Regions from separate parts of the Amycolatopsis sp. NPDC004368 genome, predicted to be linked through region 3. Evidence: riboswitches for the same ligand, from Rfam matches in the RefSeq annotation. Region 3 holds a riboswitch; each other region holds the start of a gene.
The links. A riboswitch is a leader RNA that binds a small molecule or an ion and turns the genes downstream of it on or off. The one in region 3 is predicted to bind S-adenosylmethionine.
Positions count from the first base shown of each region.

Region 1: another riboswitch for S-adenosylmethionine. It lies ahead of ACWEOE_RS17465 (aminotransferase class V-fold PLP-dependent enzyme); the one in region 3 lies ahead of ACWEOE_RS04290 (methionine ABC transporter ATP-binding protein).
Region 2: another riboswitch for S-adenosylmethionine. It lies ahead of thrC (threonine synthase); the one in region 3 lies ahead of ACWEOE_RS04290 (methionine ABC transporter ATP-binding protein).

Region 1 is NZ_JBSGDT010000010.1:189,080-195,220, reverse strand. It holds gene lspA (signal peptidase II) at 1-101, opposite strand, end outside; gene ACWEOE_RS17470 (hypothetical protein) at 126-662, opposite strand; gene ACWEOE_RS17465 (aminotransferase class V-fold PLP-dependent enzyme) at 749-2,092, opposite strand; SAM riboswitch class IV at 2,133-2,247, opposite strand; gene ACWEOE_RS17460 (potassium/proton antiporter) at 2,344-3,822, opposite strand; gene ACWEOE_RS17455 (ArsR/SmtB family transcription factor) at 3,919-4,614, opposite strand; gene ACWEOE_RS17450 (penicillin-binding transpeptidase domain-containing protein) at 4,672-6,141, opposite strand, start outside.
Region 2 is NZ_JBSGDT010000007.1:37,009-43,149, forward strand. It holds gene ACWEOE_RS13035 (VOC family protein) at 1-266, opposite strand, end outside; gene ACWEOE_RS13040 (EamA family transporter) at 289-1,152, opposite strand; gene rpsT (30S ribosomal protein S20) at 1,525-1,785, shown strand; gene holA (DNA polymerase III subunit delta) at 2,428-3,399, opposite strand; SAM riboswitch class I at 3,546-3,679, shown strand; gene thrC (threonine synthase) at 3,693-4,958, shown strand; gene ACWEOE_RS13060 (ComEC/Rec2 family competence protein) at 4,986-6,141, opposite strand, start outside.
Region 3 is NZ_JBSGDT010000002.1:159,332-165,472, reverse strand. It holds gene ACWEOE_RS04310 (TatD family hydrolase) at 1-314, shown strand, start outside; gene ACWEOE_RS04305 (transglycosylase family protein) at 729-2,114, shown strand; gene rsmA (16S rRNA (adenine(1518)-N(6)/adenine(1519)-N(6))-dimethyltransferase RsmA) at 2,150-2,986, shown strand; gene ACWEOE_RS04295 (TetR/AcrR family transcriptional regulator) at 2,977-3,570, opposite strand; SAM riboswitch class I at 3,958-4,064, shown strand; gene ACWEOE_RS04290 (methionine ABC transporter ATP-binding protein) at 4,263-5,273, shown strand; gene ACWEOE_RS04285 (dihydrofolate reductase family protein) at 5,382-6,017, shown strand; gene ACWEOE_RS04280 (4-(cytidine 5'-diphospho)-2-C-methyl-D-erythritol kinase) at 6,075-6,141, shown strand, end outside.

The DNA.
Region 1 (6,141 bases), on a different contig from region 3:
ACGGCGGGCGTGCCTTCGGGCCGGCCGGGTTCGGGCGAACCGGGCTCGGACAGATCGTGTTCGGACAGATCGTGTTCGGACGAGGAGGACTCGGTGCTCACACCCCCATTGTCCACGCCCGCGTCTCAGCCGATCGCGGCGGCAGGCCGGGAGCGTCCCTTCGCGGGCCCGGCCACCACCACGAACGCCACCGCCAGCAGCACCACCGCCGACGAAACCACCCCGGCGAGCCCGGGCAGCAGCACCGCCGCCGCCACGAACACCACCCCGACGGCGAGGAGCCGCAGGGTGCGCTCGTACCCCGCGAGCACCACCAGCCCCACCGCGGGCGGCACGCGACCGCGGGTCTCGGCGGCCAGGCCGAACTGCGCGTACCCGGCCAAGTCGAGCACCGGCACTCCCGGCACACCACCAGCGAGGGCCAGGGCGAGACGCGCGGGTTTCGCGCCGGCGCGGGCGTAGCCGGCGACGACGATCGCCACCACCACTGCGAGCGCGATGGGCCGGTCCAGAGCCGAGGTGCAGGTCGGCGGGTCCCGGCTCAGGAACTGCTCGCCGCCCACGGTCGTGCCGAAGTAGTCCAGGTAGACGTGCTTCATCGGCACCGCCGAGAGGTTCACGAACTCACCGGCCGCCGAGCCGGACCCCGCCGCGAGCCGCAACGGCGGCCAGGATCAGTTCGGCGAAGCCCAGCAGTGCCGGCGGAACCCGGAAACCCCAAGATCTTCCCACACGCCCAACACAGCGATCAGGCGCAGAACGGCGGAAGCTCCCGCGGGTCCCCGACCGGCGCCCAGCGGCCGTCGACCTTCGTGTACTCCCAGCGCGCACCCCGGGCGACGATCTGGCGCAGCGCCAGCACGACGCGGTCCACGTGCTCTTCGGTGCTGCCCAGGCCGAGGCTCACGCGCACGGCCTGCTGTCCTTCGCGGCCGGTCGTGCCGATGAGGCGCTTGGTGGCGACGTGGGCGCAGAACGCGCCGTCGCGCACGCCGATGCCGTACTCGGCCGAGAGGACCGCGGCGAGCCAGCCGGGTTCGAAACCGTCGACGACGAAGCTCACCGTGCCGACGCGGTCGACCGGCGCGTCGAACAGGCGCAGCTCGGCGCAGCCCGGGATGCCGGCCAGGCCCTTGCGCAGGCGCTCCAGCAGCGCGGCCTCGTGCTCGCCGATCGCGGTCCAGTTCGCGGCCAGCCGCTCGCACGCCACGCCGAGCGCGTACACGCCGACAGTGTTGGGCGAACCGGCCTCGTGCCGTTCGGCACCCGTGTTCCACACGACGGCTTCCTCGGTCACGAGCTTCGTCGCGCCCCCGCCGGCGAGGTACGGCTCGGAGGCGCGCAGCCAGTCGGACCGGCCGATCAGCGCACCGGCGCCGAAGGGCGCGTACAGCTTGTGCCCCGAGAGCGCGACGTAGTCGACGTCCAGCTCCCGCAGCGAAATCCGGCGGTGCGGCGCGAGCTGCGCGGCGTCCAGCGCCACGCGCGCGCCGTGTTTCCGCGCCACGGCGGCGATCTCGGCCACGGGCAGCAGCTCGCCGGTCACGTTCGACGCGCCGGCGACCACCACCAGCCGCGGACCTTCCGGGCAGGCGGCGAGCGCTTCGTCCACAACGGACACCGCGGCCAGGCGCGTGCGCGGCAGCTGCACGCGCCGCACGTTCGGGCCCCGCCACGGCAAAAGTGCGGCGTGGTGCTCGGTGTCGAACACGACCACCGACGTGCGCCGCGGCAGCGAGCGGGCCAGCAGGTTGAAGGAATCGGTGGTGTTGCGGGTGAACACGACGGTGTCGGTGGTACGCGCGTCGACGAACCGGCGCAGGATGTCGCGCGTGCGCTCGTAAAGCCGGGTGGACACCTGCGACGCGAAGCCGGCGCCACGGTGCACGCTCGCGTACCAGGGCAGGAACTCGTCGACGGCCGAACGCACCGCGTCGAGACAGGGCGCGCTCGCCGCGTGGTCGAGGTTCGCGTAGCCGATCTCGTCACCGGTCACCAGCGGCACGTGCAGCGCCGCCCCCGCGACCGCCGGAACTTCTTGCGCGGCAAGGGTTTCGGCGGGGGTTTCGGTACGATCCAGGGCGAGAGTCATGGCGGTGCCTCCTCGGCAGTCCGGGGGACCCCCGGCGAGGGGCCCGCGCTTGCCCGCCGCACATCGCGACCGGCCCGGTCCTCACCCGGGGCACCCCACCGCGGTAGGAGGGTTGCCGGCCAGCAAGCCGGGGCTTCGCGCTGGCACTCATGACCTGTGCTCGAAGGTAACCGATTCCGGGCCCCGGGAGAAACCCCCGTCCCGTGATCTGAGACGGCGCTCACAGCATGACGCCCCGCCGCCGGCGAACGTCAGCGACCCAGCTCGCCCCGCCACCGGGCCAGCCGCCCGGCCCGGTCGACCGCGCGGAGGCGGCGTTCGGTCGCGTCGCGGTCCCGCGCCGTGGTGACGACCAGCAGCTGGTCGTCCTCCTGGAGCCGGCTGGTCTTCTGCGGGGTGAAGCCGGCGCCGCGGCGGACCACGAGGCTCACGGTGGCGCCTGGGGGCAGGCCGAGCTCGGAGATGTACACGCCGTGCAGCTTCGAGCCCTTCTGGATCCGCACCTGCAGCAGCTCGGCGCCCAGCTCGTCCAGCGGCGCGGCGTCCACCTCGATCTCCTGGGCCTCGGAGGTCTTCGCGAGGCCCAGAAGCCGCGCGAACGGCCCGAGCGTGGCCCCCTGCAGCAGCGTGAGCACGATGACCAGCACGAACACGGCGTCGACCAGCTGCCCCGCGCCCGGCAGGCCCTGCGAGAGCGGGATCATCGCGAGCACGATCGGCACGGCCCCGCGCAGGCCCGCCCACGAGAGGAACGTCTGTTCGCGCCAGGGCAGCCGGAACGGCAGCAGGGCGATCACCACCGACAGCGGCCGCGCGAGCAGCAGCACCACCGCGCCCGCGACGAGGCCGGGCACCACCGTCTCCAGCAGCCGGCTCGGCGAGGCGAAGAGCCCGAGCAGCACGAACAGTCCGATCTGCGCGATCCAGCCGAGGCCTTCGGCGAACGAGAGCGTGTCGGACCGGTGCGGCAGCTTCGAGTTGCCCAGCACCAGCCCGGCGACGTAGGTGGCGAGCAGCCCCGACGCGTGCGCCAGCTGCCCCGAGGAGTACGCGAGGATGCACACCGCCACCGTCGCCAGGGGGTAGAGACCGGTGGCCGGCAGCGCGGCCCGGCGCAGCGCCATCGCGCCCAGCCAGCCGAAGAGCAGGCCGATCGCCAGGCCGGCGGCGAGTTCGTAAACGACCAACAGCGGCAGGGTCCAGTCCACCGCATCGGTCGACGCGAGCACGATCACCGCGATGTACGCGGGCGCGTCGTTGATGCCCGACTCCAGCTCGAGCGCGCCGACGAGCTTCGGCCGCACCCCCACCCTCCGCAGCACCGAGAACACCGCCGCGGCGTCGGTCGAGGCGAGCACCGAACCCCACAGCAGCGCGAGCCGCCAGTCGAGGCCGAGCAGCCAGTGCAGCGCCGCGCCGGTGACCGCGATGCTCACGGCCACGGCCACTGTGGACAAAAGGATCCCCAGCCCCAGCGCGGGTTTCACGGCCTGCCACCGCGTCGTGAGCCCGCCTTCGGTGAGGATCATGACGAGCGCGGCCAGCCCGAGTGACTGGGTGAGGCCGGGGTTGTCGAACCGGATGCCGAAGCCCGATTCGCCCAGCGCCACGCCGATGCCGAGGTACAGCAGCAGCGAGGGCAGGCCCAGCCGGATCGACACGCGCACGGCGACCACCGACGCGAGCAGCACCACTCCGCCGATCCCGAGCAGCAGGGGAAGCTGGTCCATCTCCGCCCCCCTCCGGTCACCGTGGGCTTCCAGAATAGAGAAACGGAGGCGCTCACTCGTTCGTGCACCACCGGACAACTCGGGCAAAGAGGTGTGTTAGGCCGCGGGAGAGCCACCCAGGGTTGCCAGATCGACACCGAGCGCGGCAAACGGCCGCGCCGCCGAAGGCCGCAGGCGCACCGCGCGTTGCCGATCACGCGTGACCCATCCCGCGTCGACCGCGCGCGCCAGGATCGCGGCGGGCACGGCGCCGGCGAGGTGGTCGCGCCGCTCCGTCCAATCCAGACAGTCGCGCAGTAGCGGGCGCCGGCCGTGCTCCGGCACGGCGACGCCGAGCTCGCCGAGCACCTCGCGCCCGGCCGGGGTGAGCGTGAGCCCGTCGCCGGTGCCGACGATCCCGCTCGCGATCAGGCCTTCGCGCAGCGCGACGCCGACGGTGCCGGCGAGGTGGTCGTAGCAGCTGCGCGCGAAACTCAGGCGCTGCGTGCGCAGGGACGCCTTCAGCCCCACCGGTTCGCGGTGCTCGGCGTGCTGCGCCAGGCGCTCGATCAGCTCGGCCACGCGCGGGTCGGCGATGCGGACGTACGCGTGACGGCCCTGCTTCACCCGCGCGACGAACCCCGCGTCGTGCAGCTTCGTCACGTGCTCGCTCGCGGTCGACACCGCGACCCGCGCCGCCGCGGCCAGCTCGCCGACCGTCCAGGCGCGCCCGTCCAGCAGGGCGAGGCACATCGTCGCCCGGCTCGGGTCGGCGAGCACCGCGGCCACCTCGGCCAGCGCGACGGTCTCCATGCCTCCACGGTAGGAGCCCGAAGCTTCGGCCGCCGCCGAAACGTCACGCCCGAAGTGCTACTTCACGCCGGCGAGGAACTTCGCCCCGAGCGTCACGGCCGGGCCGGAGTCGTTGCCGCCTTCCAGGAACACGCAGAACGCGACGTCACCGCGGTAGCCCACGAACCAGCCGTGCGCCTCGGCGCCGTCGCCGAACTGCGCGGTGCCGGTCTTGCCGAACACGGTGCCCGAGCGCGCCAGTCCGGTGGCGGTGCCTCCGGTGACGACCTCGCGCATCATCGTGCGCAGCGAGGCCAGCACACTCGCCGACGGCGCGTGGTAGCCGTAGTTCACCGTGGTCGCGCCGTCGTCGCCCTGCCACAGCTTCGGCGTCACCGCCTTGCCCGCGGCCACCGTCGCGGCCATCAGCGCCTCGCCGAACGGGCTCACCTGCACGGTGCCCTGGCCGATGCCGTCCTCCACCTGCTCGTCGGCGCTGCCGGCGGGGCCGACCTTGCCCAGTTCGGTGGTCAGGCCGGGGATCTCGAAGTCGGCGTTGAGGCCGTACTGGTTGGCGGCGTTCGCGAGCGCGTCGGGCGGCAGCTGCGAAGCGAGCCGGCCGAACGAGGTGTTGCACGAGTGCGCGAACGCCCGGTGCACGGTGGTGGTGCCGAGGTCGAACCCCTCGTTGGAGATCGTGCGGGTGCCGATCCGCGCGGTGAGCGGGCACGGCACCTGCGAATCCTTGGTCACGACGCCGGCTTCCAGCGCCGCGGTCGCGGTCACGATCTTGAACGTCGAGCCCGGCGCGTACAGGCCGTTGAGGGCCGAGGGGCTGGTGCCCGCCGCCGCGTTCTGCGCCACCGCGAGCACCCCGCCCGTCGACGGCTGGACCGCCACGATCACGGCCTTGCCGCGGTAGGAGTCGACGGCCGACTGGGCCGCGTTCTGCACGGCGATGCTCACCGTGGACTTCACCGCCGCCTGCCCGTCCTCGACCTTGCCGAAGAGCGTTTCGAGCACCTTGCCGGCGGTGTCCACGCGCTGCACGGCGAAGGTGTCGGACGGCTTCGCGGTGCCCTGTCCGGTCAGCGCCTGCGTGAGCAGCGGGAACTTCGCGGCCGGGTCGAGGTGGGTGCCGCCGGGGCCGGCGATGACCACCGGTTTGCCGTCGCGGTCGACCACCGCCGCCTCGTCGGCCGCGGCGGTCGCGATCACGAGCCGCTGGCCGGCTTGCAGCTTCGGGTGCAGCGCGGTCGGCACCCAGTGCACCCGCCAGCTGTCGCCGGCGTGCACGAGGTCGAGGCTGCCGTCGTAGGACCACACGTGTCCGGGGCCGAGGTCCCAGGTCAGGGTGTACGCGGCGGTCGTCTTCGACCCGGTCGCGGCCGGGTCGGCGACCTTGCCCAGCTTGGCCTGCAGCCCGACCGGCTTGAGCGTGTTCCAGGCGTCGCGCAGCGCGGCGGCCGAGCCGTGCGGGTCGTCGGTGATCAGGCTCGCGTCGTCGGTGTTGTGGCCCGCGAAGTCGTTCAGGTACAGCTGCGCCGC
Region 2 (6,141 bases), on a different contig from region 3:
TGCGCCCCGCGGACCGGCGTGACGCCGCGGGCGGCCAGTTCCTCCAGCGCCGCCGGCAGGTCGGGGACCTGCAACCAGATGTCGACGGCCGGCGAAGGCGCCGCGTCGTTGCGGCCGACGACCTCGATCGAGCCGCCGCCCGCGAAGAAGACCGTGCCGCCGGGGAACTCGCGCTGGATGGCCAGCCCGAGCGTGTCGCGGTAGAACGCGGTGGAGACCTCCGGGTCGCGCGGGTGGATCAGGACCCGGCTGCTCAGTACGTGCATGCGTCCTGCCTACCGGAGCGACTCAGGCCACCGCAATCGCGACGATCCCGGCCAGCACCACCACCGACCCCGCCAGCCGGCGCGCCGCGTTGCGCTCGCCGAGCACGAACCACGCCGCCAGCCCGCCCAGCACGATCGACAGCTCCCGCGCCGGCGCGACCAGGCTGACCGGCGCCAGCCGCAGCGCGTACAGCACCAGCAGGTACGCCGCGGGCGAAGCGATCCCGACGATCAGCGTCTCCTTGCGGTGCTCCCGCCACAGCTTCGCCACCTCCGCGCGGTCACGCAGCGCGGCGGGCGCGAGCAGCGCGCTCTGCACCACCGCACCCATGCCGAAGTACACGAGCGGCGGGACGGCGAGCGTCGTCACGGAGTGGGCGTCCCACAGCGTGTAGGCCGCGATCGTCGCCCCGGTGAGCACGCCGTAGAACACGCCCGCGCGCTGGGCTTTCGGGTCTCCCCCGCTGCCACCGAGGCTGATCACGAGCACGCCCGCCACCACCAGCAGCGCCCCGACCAGCCCCAGCACCCCGGGACGCTCGTGCAGCACCAGCACAGCCGCCAGCACCGACAGCAACGGCCCGGTGCCGCGCGCCAGCGGGTACACGATCGACAGGTCCCCCACCACGTACCCGCGCTGCAACACGGTGCCGTACCCCACGTGCAGCACGGCCGTCACCACCGCGGCGAGCAACCAAGTCCACTGTGGACGCTCATTTTCGACCAGCAGCAAGGTGATCGTCACGGGAACCATCAAGACGGCCGACACGGTGTAGTACAGCCACACGAACCGCGGCCCACCGAAGGTCACCCGCTTGGCCGCGAGGTTCCACCCCGCGTGCACGACCGCGGCGACGAGGACGAACGACAAAGCAGTGGTGTTCACCGGACCCCTTCGAGTCCCCCGCGCACGCGAGAGACCGGGTCCTCCAGGCTTTTGTCCCGTCAGATGAACGGCGGGCTTCCGGCCGCGCCGACGGTGCCGCTCGGACCAGCCCCGCCGGCCCTGGTTGTGGTGTGCTGCTTGTTCGCGCGAGCCGGCGGCGGAACCCTAGGCACTACCACCGCCCAGCATAGCCGAAGCGATCACGCCGGGCCGCCCACAGGGCCCGCGAGCAGGCCTGTTAGCATTTCCGTTCGTTGCCGTGCGGCTTTCCGTCAGGGAGGAAACCCGGCTGCGCCTGCTTCTCCGCTTCAGGCGCCCGGAGCCACTTCACCGCGGCAGCGACCTTCACCGAGACGAAAGCAGGACGCCTTCATGGCCAACATCAAGTCCCAGATCAAGCGCATCACCACCAACGAGAAGGCCCGCCAGCGCAACCTGGCCATCCGCTCCTCGGTGAAGACCGCGATCCGCAAGTTCCGCGAAGCCGCCGAGGCCGGCGACAAGGACAAGGCCCTCGAGCTCCAGCGCGACGCGGCCCGCAAGCTCGACAAGGCCGTCACCAAGGGCGTCATCCACGCCAACCAGGCCGCCAACAAGAAGTCGGCGCTCGCGAAGCGTGCGAACCAGCTCTGAGCTGATCGCGTTCAGTCAGACCTGAAGAGGCCCGGTGATCGGCTGGTCACCGGGCCTTTTTCGTGCCATCGCAGCCGCCCGCGCTCGACGACGCCGGGCCGTGTTCCGACAACCTGGACCAGCGGATCGCCGAGCGCTTCCCCGCCCGGCCTGCAGGCACCTCAGCCCGCGCTCCACGGCGTGCTCCACCGCACGCCGGGCCAGCCTCCCGACAAGTCAGGCCGCTGATCACCAAGCGTTTCCCGCCCAGCCCGCAAGCACCTCAGCCCGCCCTCCACAGCATCCTCGGCTCCGCCGCTGAGCCGGCCGTTCCGACGACTCGGGCCCGGCCAGCCGTCACTGAGCATTTCCGGCCAAGCCCGCTCGCAGCTCAGCTCGCGCTCCACAGCGTGCTCAATTGCACGCTGAGCCCGCCGTCCGACGAAGTCAGGCCAGCCCATCACCGAGCATTTCCCGCCCAGCCGGGACCCACCTGAGCCCTGCGCTTCGCTTGGACGAGAAGGCTGGGCCCGGAAGCCGAAAAGGCGATCAATCCCGGACCTGCGACCGCGCAGCCTCCGGCGCGGCTAGCGACCGGCCCCGCATGGCGCTTGCGGCCGACTCAGCCCGCGTGCCGACAGCCCGAACCCCGCCTGAGCAGGGTCAGCGTTCACCCTTCGCGGCCACGACCTCGACCACCGCGCGTTCCAGCGCGTAGTCCGCGTCGGCCGCCGCGCCCTTGACCTCGGCGTTCAGGCGGGCGACCACGCGCATGGCGGTGGCGAGGCCGTCCTGGTTCCACCCGCGCGACTGGCCCTGCGCCTTGCGGATCTTCCACGGCGGCATGCCCAGCTCGCCCGCCATCTGGTTCGGGTTGCCGCGGCCGGCCGCGGACACGCGCGCGATGGTGCGGACCGCGTCGGCGAGGGCGTCGGCGACCAGGACGTGCGGCACGCCCAGCTGCATGGCCCAGCGGAGCGACTCCAGCGCCGCCGCGTAGTCGCCGCCGACGGCCTTCTCGGCCACGGCGAAGCCGGTCACGTCGGCGCGGCCCGTGTGGTAGCGGCGCACGGCCTGCTCGTCGACCACGCCGCCGGTGTCGGCGACGAGTTGCGTCGCCGCGGAGGACAGCTCGCGCAGGTCCGAGCCGACGGTATCCATCAGCGCCAGCACGCCCGCCGCGTCGATCTTGCCGCCGGCGCGACGCACCTCGTTGCGCACGAACGACTCCCGCTCGGCGGGCTTCGTGAGCTTCGGGCACTCGGTGATCTCCGCGCCCGCCTTTTTCAGCGCCGCGGGCAGCGCCTTGGCGGCCTTGCTGCGCCCGCCGCCGTTGTGCACGACCACGAGCACGATCCCGTCGGCGGGCGCCTTGAGGTACGCCAGCACCGCGTCCGCCAGCTCCTGCGAGATGTCCTGCGCCGCGTCGAGCACGATGACCCGCCCCTCGCTGAACAGCGAGGGGCTCACCAGCTCGGCGAGCACCGGCGGTGTGAGTTCCGACACCCGGTTGCGCGTCATTTCGGCCGTCGAGTCCACAGCCCGCGCGGCGTCCAGCGACGAGCGGACAGCCCGCTCGATGAGCAGTTCTTCCTCACCGAGGACGAGGTGCAGCGGCGCGGGTGCGGTGGTCACCCCACCATCCTCTCACCCGCCCGGCCACACACCGTCTTCGGTGATGTGCGCCGCCACCGTGGCACGAGGTGATCGCCATGTCGTACGGTGTACCCGAGGCAGCGCCCGCTCGACCCGAACACCGCGGCGCGCCGACAACTGAACACCGCTCATCCAGAGGGGCAGAGGGAACGGCCCGACGAAGCCCCGGCAACCGGCGTACAGCCTGTCTTCCCGAATTTGCGGGATAGCTGACGACCACGGTGCCAATTCCGGCCCGCTTCGGCGGGGCAGATGAGGAAAGGAACCTCGCGATGACTGCAACCCTCGGAACGTCCTCCACCAAGAAGACCCTGGACCTCGGTCCTGCCGTCGAACTGGTGTCGAAGGAAGAGGGCCACCGGCAGCCGCTCGCCCCGGAGTTCGTGTCCGCGGAGGACTTCTCCCCGCTCGAGGTCGCCTACGACTTCGGCCGCGTGCGCCGCGAAGACATCGAAGCCGGCCCCAAGAACATCTGGCGTTACAAGAAGCTCCTTCCCGTCCCCTCGACCGTCGAGGAGATCCCGAACACCGAACCCGGCGGCACCCGCCTGGTCAAGGCCGACCGGCTGGCCAAGGCCCTCGGCCTGAAGACCGTGTGGGTCAAGGACGACACCGGCAACCCCACGCACTCCTTCAAGGACCGCGTGGTCGCCGTCGCGCTGGCCGCGGCCCGCGAGTTCGGCTTCGAGGTCCTCGCGTGTCCCTCGACCGGCAACCTGGCCAACGCGACGGCCGCCGCCGCGGCCCGCGCCGGCTGGAAGTCGGTCGTGCTGATCCCGAGCAACCTCGAGCGCGCCAAGATCCTCACGACCGCGGTCTACGACGGTGACCTCGTCGCCGTCGACGGCAACTACGACGACGTCAACCGCCTCGCCACCGAGCTGGCCGCCGAGCACCCGACGTGGGCGTTCGTGAACGTCAACGTCCGCCCGTACTACTCCGAAGGCTCCAAGACGCTCGGCTACGAGGTCGCCGAGCAGCTCGGCTGGCGCCTGCCGCAGCAGATCGTGGTGCCCATCGCGTCGGGCTCGCAGCTGACCAAGGTGGACAAGGGTTTCCGCGAGCTCGGCCAGCTCGGCCTCGTGGAAGCCAGCCCCTACAAGGTTTTCGGCGCCCAGGCCACCGGCTGCTCCCCCGTCTCGACGGCGTTCCGCGCCGGCCACGACGTGGTGCAGCCCGTGAAACCGGACACCATCGCCCGCTCGCTCGCCATCGGCAACCCCGCCGACGGCCCCTACGTGCTCGACGTCGTGAACCGCACCGGCGGCGCGATCGAGGACGTGAGCGACGAGGAGGTCGTGGAGGGCATCCGGCTGCTCGCGCGCACCGAAGGCATCTTCACCGAGACCGCGGGCGGCGTGACCGTCGCGACGGCGAAGAAGCTCGTGGAGACCGGCAAGCTCGACCCCGACGCCGAGACCGTGCTGCTCATCACCGGCGACGGCCTCAAGACGCTCGACGCCGTCGAAGGCCGCATCGGCCCCAAGGCGACCGTGCCGCCGTCGGCCGCGGCCGTCGCCAAGGCGCTCGGCTACTGACCTGACGACGGGCCCGCGGGCCGCTCCTCACCGGGGCGGTCCGCGCGGCTCACCCCGGCGGGCCACGGCCGGCCCGCCGTCTCCGGGCACCACCGCCGTGTCTCCGTCCACATCGGTCCGCGTCACGAGCACACCCAGCGTGCCCAGTACGTCCACTGTGGACTTTGCCGGATGTCCGTAGCTGTTGCCCGCACCCACGCTGATCATCGCGGCCCGCGCTCCCACCGCCGCGAGGAACTGTGGCAACGAGTACCGAGATCCGTGATGCGGCACTTTCAGCACTTCGGCGTGCAGGTCCACCCCCTCGGCCAGCAAGTCGGCCTGCGCGGCCAGTTCCACGTCTCCGGTCAGCAGCACCCTCCCCACCGCCGTGGTCGCCCTCAGCACCACGGAACTGTTGTTGATCATCGTGCCGTCCTGCTCCGCGGCCGCCCGCGCCGTGACGTAGCGCGGTCCGAGCACGTCGAGCGAAAGACCCGGCCAGCCCAGCCGCTGCCCGTCGCTCAGCTCCAGCAAGGGCACGTGGTGCGCCGCCGCCTGCTGCGACACTTGCTGCCACGCCCATGCCGGCGCCCGCCCGGGCCCGACCGCGATCGCGCCCACGGCCCGGCCGTCGAACACCGACGACAGCCCGCCGATGTGGTCGGCGTGCAGATGACTGAGCACCAGCAACGGAATCCGGTCCACGCCGAGCCGTCGCAGGCACTCGTCCACCGGCCCCGGTTCGGGCCCGGTGTCCACGACCACAGCGCGGCCGGGCTCCGCCGTGGCCAGCACCTCCGCGTCGCCCTGTCCGACGTCGCATTCCACCATCGCCCAGTTCTTCGGCGGCCAGCCCGGCGAGAGCACCCGCGGCGGCACGAAGATCAGCAGCACCGCCACCAGCCCCATCGCCACCAGCAGCCGCGCCCGCCTGAACCGCAGCGCGACCACCACCACGCCGAGCACGCCGGCCGCGCACAGCCCGCCCCACCAGCCACCCGGCCACGTGAGCACCGCACCAGGCGCGCGGGCGCCGTGCCGCGCGACGGTGATCAGCCAGCGCGCCTCGGGATCGGCCAGGTGCACCAGCACCCGCCCGGCCCCGGGCCACCACGGCCCGACCACCGTGGCCAGCACACCGAGCACCGTGACCGGCGCGACGACAGGTGCCGCCAACACGTTGGTGACCACCGAGACGAGG
Region 3 (6,141 bases):
GCGACGAGCACATCGCGCGCCGCTGCGTGGACAAGGGTTACGTGCTTTCGTTCGCGGGCACGGTCACGTTCAAGAACGCCCGGGGGCTCCACGAGGCCGCCCGGCTCGCCCCGGCGGGCCAGTACCTCGTCGAGACCGACGCGCCGTTCCTGACCCCCCACCCGTTCCGTGGGCGGCCGAACGAGCCCTACTGCACCGCCTACACCGTCCGGCACCTCGCCGCGCTGAGGGGCGAAGCGGTCCACGAGGTGGCCGAAGCGGTCCGGACCACTGCCGAGCGTGTTTACCAATTGCCGTCTGTCACAACGGGTTGAACGGATTGCGACGTTCGGGGAGCGCGATAGCCCACACTGACGAGTGACACAGGTCACGACACTCCGGGGGGTGTTTGCGCAACCCGGCGACCTCCGTTACTGTCCCGTGATCGTGCCGGTCGGAACCGCGGACGCGGATCCGGCTGATACGCCCACAGTCACGTCAGTGCACGTCGGGGAAGCGGCATCGAGGTTGGTACGACTCGGGACCGTGACGATGGCGCTGACTGGGGGTGTCGGACTTGAGAGGCGCGCCGAATGGCGCGTCGCGACGAAGGAACAGGTCGTGGCGACACGTCCTGTCCTGGGAAAGGGAACGACCCAGTGACTGGTAGCAGGCAGGGTGCCTCGCGCCATAGCACCGAGAACCGTGGTGCTGCGCAGACCCTATTCTCTTCCGCTGGTTCGGTGGCCGTGCTCGAGCGAGAGCTCGACGACACCGCGTACGGAGAGCTTGATTTCTCCGACGAGCTGTACGTGACGCAGCAGGACGTGCTCGCGGCCCTCGGGCCCGACGCCGACGCGATGATGGCCGAGATCGACGTCGACGTCGACGAGCTGATCCGCCTGATCAACGCCGAGACCACGATGCTCCCGCCGCTCGCCCTGCCGGACGAGCTGGCCGAGGACCGCACCGCTTCTCCGGAGGCCAAGAAGGCCGCCGTCGAGGACGGTCTGCGCGAGGCCACCCGCACCTGGAAGCGCCGCTTCCTCAAGGGTGCGGTGCTGTCGGTCCTGATCGCCGTCGGCGGCGGCGGTGCCGCGGCGCTGGCGATGAACAAGAGCGTGACCGTCGACGTCGACGGCCACGAGCTCACCGTCCACAGCTACGGCGACACCGTCGGCGAGGTCCTGGAAGACGCCGGCCTGTCCGTCGGCGCCCACGACTCGCTTTCGCCCTCGCCGCAGGCCGAGGTCGGCGACGGCGGCGTCATCAAGCTGGAGCGCGGTCGTCAGCTGAACCTCGTCGTCGACGGCGTCTCGCGCCCCTCGTGGGTGCGCGCGACCACGCTCGGCGAGGCCATGACCCAGCTGGGCATGGGCGACATGATGAGCAAGGGCGCCTGGACGTCGATGCCGGGCACCGGCGAGCTGCCGCTCGAAGGCTCGACCGTGCAGGTCAAGACCCTCAAGCACGTCACGGTCTTCGACGGCACGAACGCGCCGCGCCAGGTCACCACGAACGCGGTGACCACCAAGGAGTTCGTCTCCGACTTCAAGATGAACCTCGGCCCGGACGACGCCGTCGAGGGTGGTCTGGACGTCGCGCTGAAGGACGGCGCCGAGATCCACGTGAGCCGCATGGGCGTCTCGATGGTCAACCAGCAGGAGACCATCGACCCCGACACCCAGAAGGTCGACGACCCGACGCTCGAGCAGGGCAAGACCACCGTTCAGGACCCGGGCACCCCGGGCCAGAAGATGGTGACCTACAAGGTCACCAAGAAGAACGGCGAAGAGATCTCCCGCGAGCAGGTCTCGGTGAAGGTCCTCGTCGAGGCCAAGCCGAAGATCCTCAAGGTCGGCACGAAGAAGCCCGCGGAACCCGCCATCGGCGACGGTTCCGCGTGGGACCGCATCGCGGCGTGCGAGGCCGGCGGCAACTGGTCCATCAACACGGGCAACGGCTACTACGGCGGCCTGCAGTTCGACAAGAGCACCTGGGACGCCTACGGCGGCGACCAGTACGCGGCCTACCCGAACCAGGCTTCGCGCGCCCAGCAGATCGCCATCGCGGAGAAGGTCCGCGACGCTCGCGGCGGCTACAGCGCCTGGCCGGTCTGCGGCAAGCGGGCCTGAGCACGGTCTTTCGCGGCTCTCGGTAGGCTTCCCCGGTGGTTGAACTGCTGGGGCCTGCCGAGATCCGCGGGCTGGCCGAAGAGCTCGACGTCCGGCCGACGAAAAAGCTCGGCCAGAACTTCGTGCACGACCCCAACACGGTTCGCCGCATCGTCGAACTGGCCGGGGTGAAGCCGGGCGACGTCGTCCTCGAAGTCGGCCCCGGCCTCGGCTCGCTGACGCTGGGATTGCTCGACGCCGGCGCGCGGGTGGTGGCCGTCGAGATCGATCCCAAGCTGGCCGCCCGGCTGCCGCGCACCGCGGCCGACCGCGCCGCGGCTGTCGCCGATCAGCTGACGGTGGTCGGCGCCGACGCGCTGCGCGTCACGGCCGCGGATCTGCCCGAAGCACCGGTGTCGCTGGTCGCGAACCTGCCGTACAACGTCGCGGTGCCCGTGGTGCTGCACCTGCTGGCCGAGCTGCCGTCGCTGGCGCGGGGTCTGGTAATGGTCCAGACCGAGGTCGCCGACCGCATGGCCGCCGGACCCGGCAGCCGGATCTACGGCGTGCCGAGTGTGAAGCTCGCTTGGTACGGGCCCGCGCGCAAGGTCGGTGCCGTGCCGCGCTCGGTGTTCTGGCCGGTGCCGAACGTCGACTCTTCCCTCGTGGCCTTCGAACGCGGCACGCCCCGCGAAGGCGTGGACCGCCAGCGGCTGTTCGAGGTGGTGGACGCCGCGTTCTCCCAGCGCCGCAAGACGCTGCGCGCGGCTCTCGCCGGTTGGGCCGGGTCGGCCGACCGCGCCGGTGAGCTGCTCGTGGCCGCCGGAATCGACCCGAAGACCCGCGGCGAGCAGCTCGACGTGCACGACTTCGTACGGCTCGCTCAAGCCTGACTCGGGCCGAACAACCGGCCGAGGTGGTAGTCGAGTGTCGCGATGGCCTCGGCCGGGGTGAAGCGGCCGTGCAGCACGTCGAGGCCCAGGCCGGTGATGCCCGCGACCAGCAGGTTCGCCTCGTGCCGGGGCTGGATCCCCGGGGGCAGGGCGGCGCGGCGGAGCAGGCTGGTGAGCAGGTCCTCCACGGGTGTTTCGGCGGCGACGAACAGTTTCGCCAGCGCCGGGTCGCTGTGGGTGCGGCTGAAGTAGGCGCGGTGCACGCGCAAGGACAGCGAGCGTTCGGCGTCGAGCGGGAGCAGTTCGGTGAGCAGCGTCCGTGCGACGCCGCGCACGCTCTGGTCCAGCTGCGCGGCCACGCGGGCCTGGGTGCGCTGCTCGCCGCGTTCGTGGAGGTAGCGCAGGGCGAGTACGAGCAGGTTGTGCTTCGTCTCGAAGTAGTACTGCACCAGCCGCAGCGACACGCCGGCTTCGGCGGCCACCTCGCGCAGGCTCACCGATTCCAGGCCGCGCTCGGCCGCGATGCGCCACACCGCCATCGCGATCTCGCGCCGGCGTTGCTCGTGGTCGACCCGTCGCGGCATCGTGCTCCCTCGCTTTCGTGGTACGACTGTATCTGATACGGCTGTATCACAACGGGGGTGGCGGACGCCCGTGAACGGCTCACCGGCGGGACAAGAGTCCGGTCGGGAAGACGCGATGTCTCGCCCTCGCGAGGTAGTTCGCCGAACCGTCAGTTACCAACCGGGCCCGATCGCGAGCGCATTCACGACGAAAATCCTCGCTGCACCAGGGAATGGAACAGTCCACAGTGGAAAGAGCGACGGCGGTTGGCGGGCCGAGGAAGTTCGGTGCCGGAGCATTCGGGGTCCACGATGTGACTGCGGGTGTCCCGGTATTCGGGCACCACCACTCGTGTGATCTGCACCAACGCGCTTGCGTTCACCCAATGGGATCGGCTTTACTCAGAAAGTCCATCCCGAGCGACTGAGAGACCTGGCTCGCCGAAGTCGCAGCAACCACCCTCCGTGGGGCAGGTGCTACAGCCAGGACCGATGGAGGCTGTTTCCGATGAAGAGGGTAGCCCGCCCGCTCCTGTTGACCCGACGGCGTGTTGTTGACGAAGGTCGCCGCACGGTAAGTGCGTGTCGACGCTCCATGGTCATCGCCTGATCCTTATTCACGCAATTCTGCGCACCGTCCGAAAAGGACGGTGATTCGGTGACGCCCGGCGCGCCCGGAAACGGCGCTGCGCCCCATGCCTGGAGCTTCCTTCGTGATCACTGTCGAAAACGTGTCCAAGTCCTTTCCCCTCAACGGAAATCCGGTTTCCGCGCTGCGCGATGTGAGCGTGGACGTGCAGGCCGGTTCCCTCTTCGGTGTGGTGGGCCCCGCCGGCTCCGGCAAGTCCACCCTCGCCCGCTGCATCGCGCTGCAGGAGCGCCCCGACCGCGGTGTTGTGCGGCTCGACGGCCTCAACACCGGTGCACTCGACGGCCGCCGGCTGCGCGAGGTTCGCCGTCAGCTGGGTGTGGTCGGCACCAAGCCGGAGCTGCTCGCCGAGCGCACCGTCGCCGGCAACATCGCCACGCCGCTGGAGCAGCTCGGCGTCGACGGCCCGCAGCGCAAGAGCCGCGTCGGCAACCTGCTCGACCTCGTGGGCCTCACCGCCCGCGCCGCGCAGAAGCCGGCCGACCTCACGCCCGGCCAGCTGCGCCGGGTCGCCGTGGCCAAGGCGCTCGCCGCCGGCCCCGCCGTGCTGCTCGCCGACGACCCCACCGCCGGCATCGCCCCCGAGGAAGCCGGCGCCGTGCTGGCCGTGCTCGACCGGGCACGCGCCGAGCTGGGCACCACGGTGTTGCTCACCACGCCGGACGCCGGTGTCGTCCGCCGCGTCTGCGACGACGTCGCGGTGCTCGAAGACGGCGCGGTCGTCGAACGCGGCCACGTGCTCGACCTCATCGCCTCCCCCGGCAGCTGGACCGCGCAGGCGGTGCTGCCGGCCATCGAAACGGCCCGGGCGCAGACCGCCAAGTACGACCGGTCCGCCGACATCGTGCTGATCGGCTTCGCGTCCGTCGGCGCGCTGCTGCCCGAGGCGGCCGGCCGCTTCGACGTGGAGCTCGCCACCATCGGCGGCGGCCTGACCCGCATCGGTGACACCCCGATCGCCCGCTTCCGCGTGGGTGTCCGCGGTGAGCGGGCCGACGCGGCGCTGGCGTGGATCGCCGACCGCGGTGCCCACGTGACGCAGGCCGCCCGCGGTCCGCAGAGCGTCGCCGCCTGAGCCACGGTCTTCCGGAATCGAGAGGGCCCCTCGCGGATTCGAGGGGCCCTGTCGATTTCCGGGGAGCTCGTTCGACGTCCTCGTGTCCGGCGACACGAGGAGGATCACATGACGCACCACGGCGGACCGATCCGGCTGTACATGTCGATGTCCCTCGACGGGTTCATCACCGGGCCCGACGATCGGCGTGGGCAGGAGCTCGGCGAGGGCGGCGGGCGGCTGTTCAACTGGCTCGACGACCGTTTCGGCGACGGGCCCAGCGGTGAGATCTACCGCGAGGCCTTGGCGACCGGTGCCGTGATCTCGGGCCGGCGCACGTTCGAGCTGGCCGGGCGGTGGCAGGGCGACCACCACGACGGCGTGGCGATCAACGTCCTGACGCACCACGTCGAACCGGACGACACACCGCCCGGTAGCGCGCGGTTCTACACCGACGTCGGCGAGTGCGTGGCCGACGCGCGGGCCGCCGCGGGCGGGCGGGCGGTGCTGGTGCACGGCGCCGGCGCGGCGCAAGCGTTGCTGCGTGCGGATTTGCTCGACGAGCTGGAGATCCACCTCGTGCCGGTGCTGCTGGGCCGTGGGCGGCGGTTGTTCGGCGACACCCACGTCGAGCTGCGCCAGGTCCGGCAGTGGACCGACCGCGACGTGACCCACTTGCGCTACGAGGTGGTGCGCGGGCCCGCGCCGGACACGAAGTCCGAAAGTGGCGGGGACGTGTCCGAAGGGTTGGGACACGCGTCCTGAAAACGGCTGTTTTCTCCTGGTGGGGAGCCCAGGCGTCCGGCCACGTAGGCTTGACGGGTGCTCGCCGTAGTTCCACCACCAGTCACCGTCCGGGTCCCGGCCAAGGTCAACCTGCACCTGGCGA